Regions from separate parts of the Streptomyces sp. NBC_01288 genome, predicted to be linked through region 2. Evidence: riboswitches for the same ligand, from Rfam matches in the RefSeq annotation. Region 2 holds a riboswitch; the other holds the start of a gene.
What was found. Region 2 has a riboswitch for cyclic di-AMP ahead of OG194_RS40490 (C40 family peptidase). Riboswitches for the same ligand answer to the same signal wherever they lie in the genome.
Positions count from the first base shown of each region.

Region 1 (3,397 bases), 6.3 Mb from region 2:
AGTGACCGAGCTCGCCACGATGGAATTCCACCCGCAGCCCCAGGCCGGCGAAGCCAGGCCGTGGGCCTTCCCGGCCCCGGAGCGCGGGACGCTCGGCAACGGCCTGACCGTGCTGCGCTGCCACCGCCCCGGCCAGCAGGTCGTCGCCGTCGAGGTGCTCCTGGACGCGCCCCTGGACGCCGAACCGGCGGGCCTGGACGGTGTCGCCACGATCACCGCGCGGGCCTTCTCCGAGGGCACCGACAAGCACTCCGCCGAGGAGTTCGCCGCCGAGCTGGAGCGCTCCGGCGCCACCCTCGACGCGCACGCCGACCACCCCGGGCTGCGCCTGAGCCTGGAGGTCCCGGCGTCGCGCCTGGCCAAGGGACTCGGCCTGCTCTCCGACGCGCTCAGGGCGCCCGCGTTCGCGGACAGCGAGGTCGAGCGGCTGGTCCGCAACCGCCTCGACGAGATTCCGCACGAGACGGCCAACCCGTCCCGCCGCGCGGCCAAGGAGCTCTCCAAGGAGCTGTTCCCGGCGACCTCGCGCATGTCGCGTCCGCGCCAGGGCACCGAGGAGACCGTCCAGAAGATCGACTCCGGGGCCGTACGCGCCTTCTACGACCGGCACGTCCGCCCCGCGACGGCCACCGCCGTGGTCGTCGGCGACCTCACCGGCATCGACCTGGACGCGCTCCTGGCCGACACTCTGGGTTCGTGGACGGGTTCCGCCGCGCAGCCGCGTCCCGTGCCGCCGGTGACCGCCGACGACACCGGGCGCGTCGTGATCGTGCACCGTCCCGGCGCCGTCCAGACGCAGCTGCTCATCGGCCGCGTCGGCGCCGACCGGCACGACCGCGTGTGGCCCGCGCAGGTGCTCGGCACGTACTGCCTCGGCGGCACCCTCACCTCCCGCCTGGACCGCGTCCTGCGGGAGGAGAAGGGCTACACCTACGGTGTGCGGGCGTTCGGCCAGGTGCTGCGTTCGGCACCCGACGGCACGGGCGCATCGATGCTCGCCATCAGCGGCTCCGTCGACACCCCGAACACCGGTCCGGCGCTGGACGACCTGTGGACGGTGCTCCGCAAATTGGCCGAGGGCGGACTCACCGACGCCGAGCGGGACATCGCCGTACAGAACCTCGTCGGGGTGGCGCCGCTCAAGTACGAGACCGCCGCGGCCGTCGCGAGCACGCTGGCCGACCAGGTCGAGCAGCACCTGCCCGACGACTACCAGGCGACGCTGTACCAGCAGCTCGCCGCGACCGGCACCGTGGAGGCCACCGCGGCGGTCGTGAACGCCTTCCCGGTGGACCGTCTGGTGACGATCCTGGTCGGCGACGCGGAGCAGATCAAGGAGCCCGTGGAGGCTCTCGGTATCGGCGAAGTGACCGTCGTCCCGGCCGAGTAGACGACCCGTAGCGAGCCGAACAGCGGCACGCGCGCGTGGGGGCCCTGGTGACTGAAGAGTCACCAGGGCCCCCTATTGTCCGAATTGGGGGAGAGGTTGCCTGTCTGCGCTGTGGCATGTGCAACAAAACCCGTGATCCGTTTGGGGATTGAAAGTGGCCCCGCTTAGCGTCGGTCCGGCTGTCCGTCAGGCACCGCGCCGCACTCGCGGCACCGGACAGTCATCGCCGAGTCCCCGTACGGCGCGAGCCAGGGGAGCCGGGGACCCACGTCCCTGGGGTGAATCGGACGCCCGCGCGCGGAGCGAGGGGGTCCGTAGGAGACCTTCCTGCTCCGAACCCGTCAGCTAACCCGGTAGGCGAGAAGGAAGGAAAGGACCACCCACTTCATGGCGTTCACCCGCGCCACCGGGAAGCACCGTCGCCCGAGCCGGACCCACCGCACCACCGTTCGCGTCGCGAGTGTCGCGGCCCTCACCACCACCGGCGTCGTCGGCACCCTCGCGAGCGCCCCCGCGTTCGCAGCGGAGCCCGCCGTGGAGCAGACCGGCCTCACCCCCGTCATCGCCATGGGCGACGCCGTCGCCGAGAAGATCGACGCCCAGGCCGCCGCCCAGCAGCAGGCCGCGGCCGAGCAGGCCGCCAAGGAAGAGGCCCGAGCCAAGGCCGCCGCACTGGCCAAGGCGGAGCGCGCGGCCGAGGTACGCGCCGCCCGCGCCGCCGAGCGCAAGAAGCTCAACACCTTCGTCGCACCGGTCACCGGCTCGTATGTCTCCACCGGCTACAAGACCGGCGGTTCCCTCTGGTCCTCCGGTGCCCACACCGGCATCGACTTCCACGCCTCGACCGGCACCTCCGTGCACGCGGTCGGCTCCGGCACCGTCGTCGAGGCCGGCTGGGGCGGCTCGTACGGCAATCAAGTGGTGATCAAGATGGCCGACGGCATGTACACCATGTACGGCCACCTGTCGTCCATCGGTGTCTCCGTCGGCCAGACGGTCACCCCGGGCGAGCAGATCGGCCTCTCCGGGGCGACCGGCAACGTCACCGGACCGCACCTCCACTTCGAGGCCCGCACGACCGCCGAGTACGGCTCCGACGTCGACCCCGTCGCCTACCTCCGCAAGCACGGTGTGAACGTCTGACGACGCACCGCCGCACTTCCCGAAGCCCTGGCCCGCCCGGCCGGGGCTTTCGGTGTTTCCGGAGCCCTCCTGTCCAAAAAATATCCATGGATTCCGGTCCGCCATCGGAAATTCCCGCTCATTGCAATAGAGTCACGGAACACACGTCAATCGTCGACGTTTCACGGGGATTAAGGCGGAGGTCGGACATGCGTATTCCGGCGCACTCGGTATGCACGGCGATCCGGGACGACATCGTCGCCGGTGTCTACGAGCGCGGCAGCCGGCTCACGGAGGAACTCCTCGCGCGCCGGTACGGGGTCTCGCGCGTCCCCGTCCGGGAGGCCCTGCGCACGCTGGAGGCCGAGGGGTTCGTGGTGACCCGGCGGCACGCGGGCGCGTGCGTCGCGGAACCGACCGAGCAGGAGGCCGCCGACCTGCTGGAGATGCGGATGCTGCTGGAGCCGCTCGGCGCCTCACGGGCCGCCCAGCGCCGCACCGAGGCCCACCTCAAGGTGCTGCGCGGCCTCGTCAGGCTGGGTCAGGAGCGCGCCAGGCGGGGCAACAGCGAGGATCTGCGCTCCCTGGGCAGTTGGTTCCACGAGACGCTGGCACAGGCCTCCGGGAGCCCCGCGCTGACCTCGATGCTGACCCAGCTGCGCCACAAGATCGCCTGGATGTACGCGGTGGACGCCCCGGCCAACCCCGTCGAGTCCTGGGCCGAGCACGGGGCCATCGTGGACGCCGTGGCCCGCGGCGACGGCGAGCGCGCCCGGGCGATCACCGCCCTGCACACCGAGCGCGCGGGCACCGCGCACCGGCTGCGCTTTCCCGGCGGGGCGAACGGCGCGAACGGCACGGAACGTGTGAGGACTTCGCAACCTC
Region 1 covers NZ_CP108427.1:2,722,641-2,726,037, reverse strand. The annotation lists gene OG194_RS11670 (M16 family metallopeptidase) at 1-5, shown strand, start outside; gene OG194_RS11665 (M16 family metallopeptidase) at 2-1,390, shown strand; cyclic di-AMP (ydaO/yuaA leader) riboswitch at 1,605-1,764, shown strand; gene OG194_RS11660 (M23 family metallopeptidase) at 1,778-2,533, shown strand; gene OG194_RS11655 (GntR family transcriptional regulator) at 2,722-3,397, shown strand, end outside.
Region 1: linked by a shared signal. The riboswitch ahead of OG194_RS11660 (M23 family metallopeptidase) and the one ahead of OG194_RS40490 (C40 family peptidase) in region 2 are both predicted to bind cyclic di-AMP.

Region 2 (3,397 bases):
CGTTCCCCGAGCCGATCCAGGGTCAGGCGAGTGATCTCGCCATCCAGGCCGAGGAGTTGGCGCGCACGCGGGTCCAACTGGAGGAACTGCTCGCCCTGCACACGGGCCGGACGGTGGCACAGGTGAGCGCCGACATCGAGCGGGACCGGATCATGGATGCCCAACAGGCCCTGGAATACGGGTTGGTGGACCGGATCGTGTCGACCCGCAAGACCTCGCTCACCGAGCCGGGCGGGGAGTGAGCCGACGATGCTGCCGCCGGAACTGCCTCCGCTGCCCGCACTGACGCGCGCCGAGGGCGAGTTGATCGACCGTTACCTGGATGTGGCCGACCTGCTCGGCCGTATCAACCCGGCGCACGACGGTGACACGTATCGTGGTCTGAGGGCCGCTCAGGCGCTCGTGGCCAAGGCCGCCGAGCTGCGGGACGCGCTGGCGCTGATGCACCAGCGGGGCGAGACCGAACTGCACGCCCCCACGCTCGCGCGGGCGCTGCGCGTGCTGGACGGGGAGCGCCGCACGGCGCGCGTCACCATCCCCGCACCCTCCGACAGTTGACGGACCCGGAGCCGTTCCGGCCGGGGGCGAAACGAGCCGAACGGCGTACCCCCGATCGGAGTAGTCGCCGCTCCGCCCATACGGCCGTCCGGGTTGCGCAACACGCGTAGCCCGAGGGCCGCATGAAGGGTTCCGGTGCTGGTCCGAGGGCCTGGAACCCCTCGACACCCCTTCGAACACGGGGCTGTCCACCCGAACGGGTGAGTGGTGAGTAACCCCACAAATCCCCGGTTCCGTTGGGCTTTTCGGACATTCATAGGTGAAGATCCCTGTCTGACGACAAGACCCCGCCGCAGCGGCGGGGCGATCCGGGCGGACGCCGAGTCCTGCCGCCACCCGGATGACAGGTCGACAGGAGTGCATCGGCAGGAGTGGAGGACCCAAGCACGTCGGGTCGCCGGGACGGTCACGCCATGACCGGGTCGAGCAGCCCTTGGGGTGAAGCCGCGTCAGCGGCCGGGCAACTTTGTCAGCCCGAATCCGACAGGTCATCTTTCACAGGCGGCTGACGAAGGGTTGCGCATGACTGCGCTCAATCGTGTCCCGTCGCTGATGGTCAGGGCCGGTACGGCCTCGGCCTTCGCCATCGCCGCTGTTGGCGGTTCCGTCGTGATACCGGGCGTCGCATCCGACGCCGCGGCCGCGACACCCGCGACGAAGGCACTCCAGGTCGCGGCGTCCAAGAAGGGCGCCCCGTACAGGTACGGGGCCACCGGACCGGGCCGCTTCGACTGCTCCGGGCTCACGCTGTACTCGTACAAGAAGGCAGGCAAGAAACTGCCCCGTACGGCGGCCCAGCAGTACAACAAGTCCCACCACATCTCGGCCAAGAGCCGCAAGGCCGGGGACCTCGTCTTCTTCCACTCGGGCTCCAGCGTCTACCACGTCGGCATCTACGCCGGCAAGGGAAAGATCTGGCACGCCCCGAAGACCGGGGACGTGGTGAGGCTGCAGAAGATCTGGACCAAGAGCGTCTGGTACGGCCGGGTCAGCTAGGACCTGTCCGAATCTCCCGAGGGGGGTGGCGGCCACCTGACAGGCCGCCACCCCCCTCGGGTGTCCAGGGACGTTCGGGGACGGAGACGTTCGGAAGACGGCGGCTCTACGGCTCCTGCTGGCCCGCCGTGGTCACCGGTCGGGCCGGTACCGTCCAGGGCACCTCGATGGAGACCGTCTTGCCGCCCTCCAGGGTGGGCCGGACCTTGAGTTTGCCGCCGCACTCCGCGGTCAGCCAGCGGATGATCACCATGCCCCGGCCGTTGTCCTGCTGGACGGCGGCCGGCAGGCGTTTCGGGAACCGGGGATGGCTGTCGGTGACCCCGATGCGCAGCCGTTCGTCACGCTCCAGCTCCATGTCCACCGTGAAGGTGGGTGACTGCCCGAAGGTGTGCTGTACGGCGTTGGTGGCGAGTTCGGAGACGATGAGGCGGATGGTGTCGGCGACCTCCGTGTCCGCCGGAAGTCCCCATTCCACCAGGGTCCCGACGACATAGGTGCGGGCGGTGGAGACCGAGGCGGGATCGCTCGGCAGAGTGACGGATGCTTCCAGATGGTCTGCCATGGCGCGGTCGTCCCTTTCCCGCGGGACCGGTGTCCGACACGGAGCGGATGGTTCGAGTACGGTCCCGGACTGGTGCTTCTTCGCCAGACTGCCATTACCGCGTCGGTAACGGTGGCGATCCACCAAGATATGCATATATCTGTCGCTCGAAGCGGTGAACTCTGCGACCCCAGACCGTATTTGGGCGGCTCGGAAGGAGTAAGGAGAAACCCATGCAGTACGGTCCCGCGGTGCGCCGCCGGAAACTGGGCGCGGAACTGCGCGCGTTGCGTGCGGAGGCGGGGCTCACCAGCGGTGAGGCGGCCCGGTTGGTCGGCTGGCACCAGTCGAAGGTGAGCCGCATCGAGACCGGCGCGAGTGGCGTGAAACCGCCCGACGTCCGGTTACTCCTGGACGCCTACCAGGTCGGCGACCCACAACTTCGGGACATGCTCCTCGTGTTGGCCGGCTCCGACGACGGCGGCGGCCGGCACCACTGGTGGCACGCCTATCGCGGTGTACTGCCGCCCGCCTACCGGGACTTCATCAGCCTGGAGTCACAGGCCAGCACGCTCCGCACCCTGGAGACCTCGGTGGTCCCCGGTCTGCTTCAGACCCCCGAGTACGCCCGGGCGGTGACCCGGGCAGCCGTGGGAGGCCTCGACAACGACGGCCCCGAGCGGCTCGACGCGCTGGTACAGGTGCGGTTGGCCCGGCAGGACGTGCTGCGCGCGGATCCGCCGCTGGAGCTGAGCGTGGTCCTCGACGAGGCGGTGCTGCGGCGCGAGGTCGGCGGGCCGGGGGTGATGGCACGTCAGCTGGTCCGGCTCGTGGAGGCGGCCAAGCTGCCCCAAGTGAGGCTTCAGGTACTGCCGTTCGCCGCAGGAGCACACATCGGCATCACCGGACCTTTCGTTATCTTCTCCTTTCCGAGCACTTCTGATCTGGACGTGGTTGTTCTAGACCACTTGACGAGTAGCCTCTACCTCGAACGGAAAGAAGACCTAGAGGCCTACAGCGAGGCCTTCAACACCCTTCAGTTCCACGCCCTTTCGCCCGATGATTCGTCGGATTACATCGCCGGGATAGGTGACGGCGCGTAAGGAGGCACCATGTCTGCACTGCCTCGGAACGTACCTTCCAGTTCTGAACTGTCCGGTGTGCGGTGGCTGCGCAGCAGCTACAGCACGGGAGCGAACAACTGCGTCGAGGCGGCTCGTCCGCGCTCAGGCCCCCGCGCGGGGCTGCTCGCCGTACGCGACTCGAAGGACCCGCAAGGACCCGCCCTGCTCTTCTCCC
Region 2 covers NZ_CP108427.1:9,010,193-9,013,589, reverse strand. The annotation lists gene OG194_RS40500 (ATP-dependent Clp protease proteolytic subunit) at 1-242, shown strand, start outside; gene OG194_RS40495 (hypothetical protein) at 250-558, shown strand; cyclic di-AMP (ydaO/yuaA leader) riboswitch at 898-1,077, shown strand; gene OG194_RS40490 (C40 family peptidase) at 1,081-1,554, shown strand; gene OG194_RS40485 (ATP-binding protein) at 1,661-2,119, opposite strand; gene OG194_RS40480 (helix-turn-helix domain-containing protein) at 2,332-3,201, shown strand; gene OG194_RS40475 (DUF397 domain-containing protein) at 3,211-3,397, shown strand, end outside.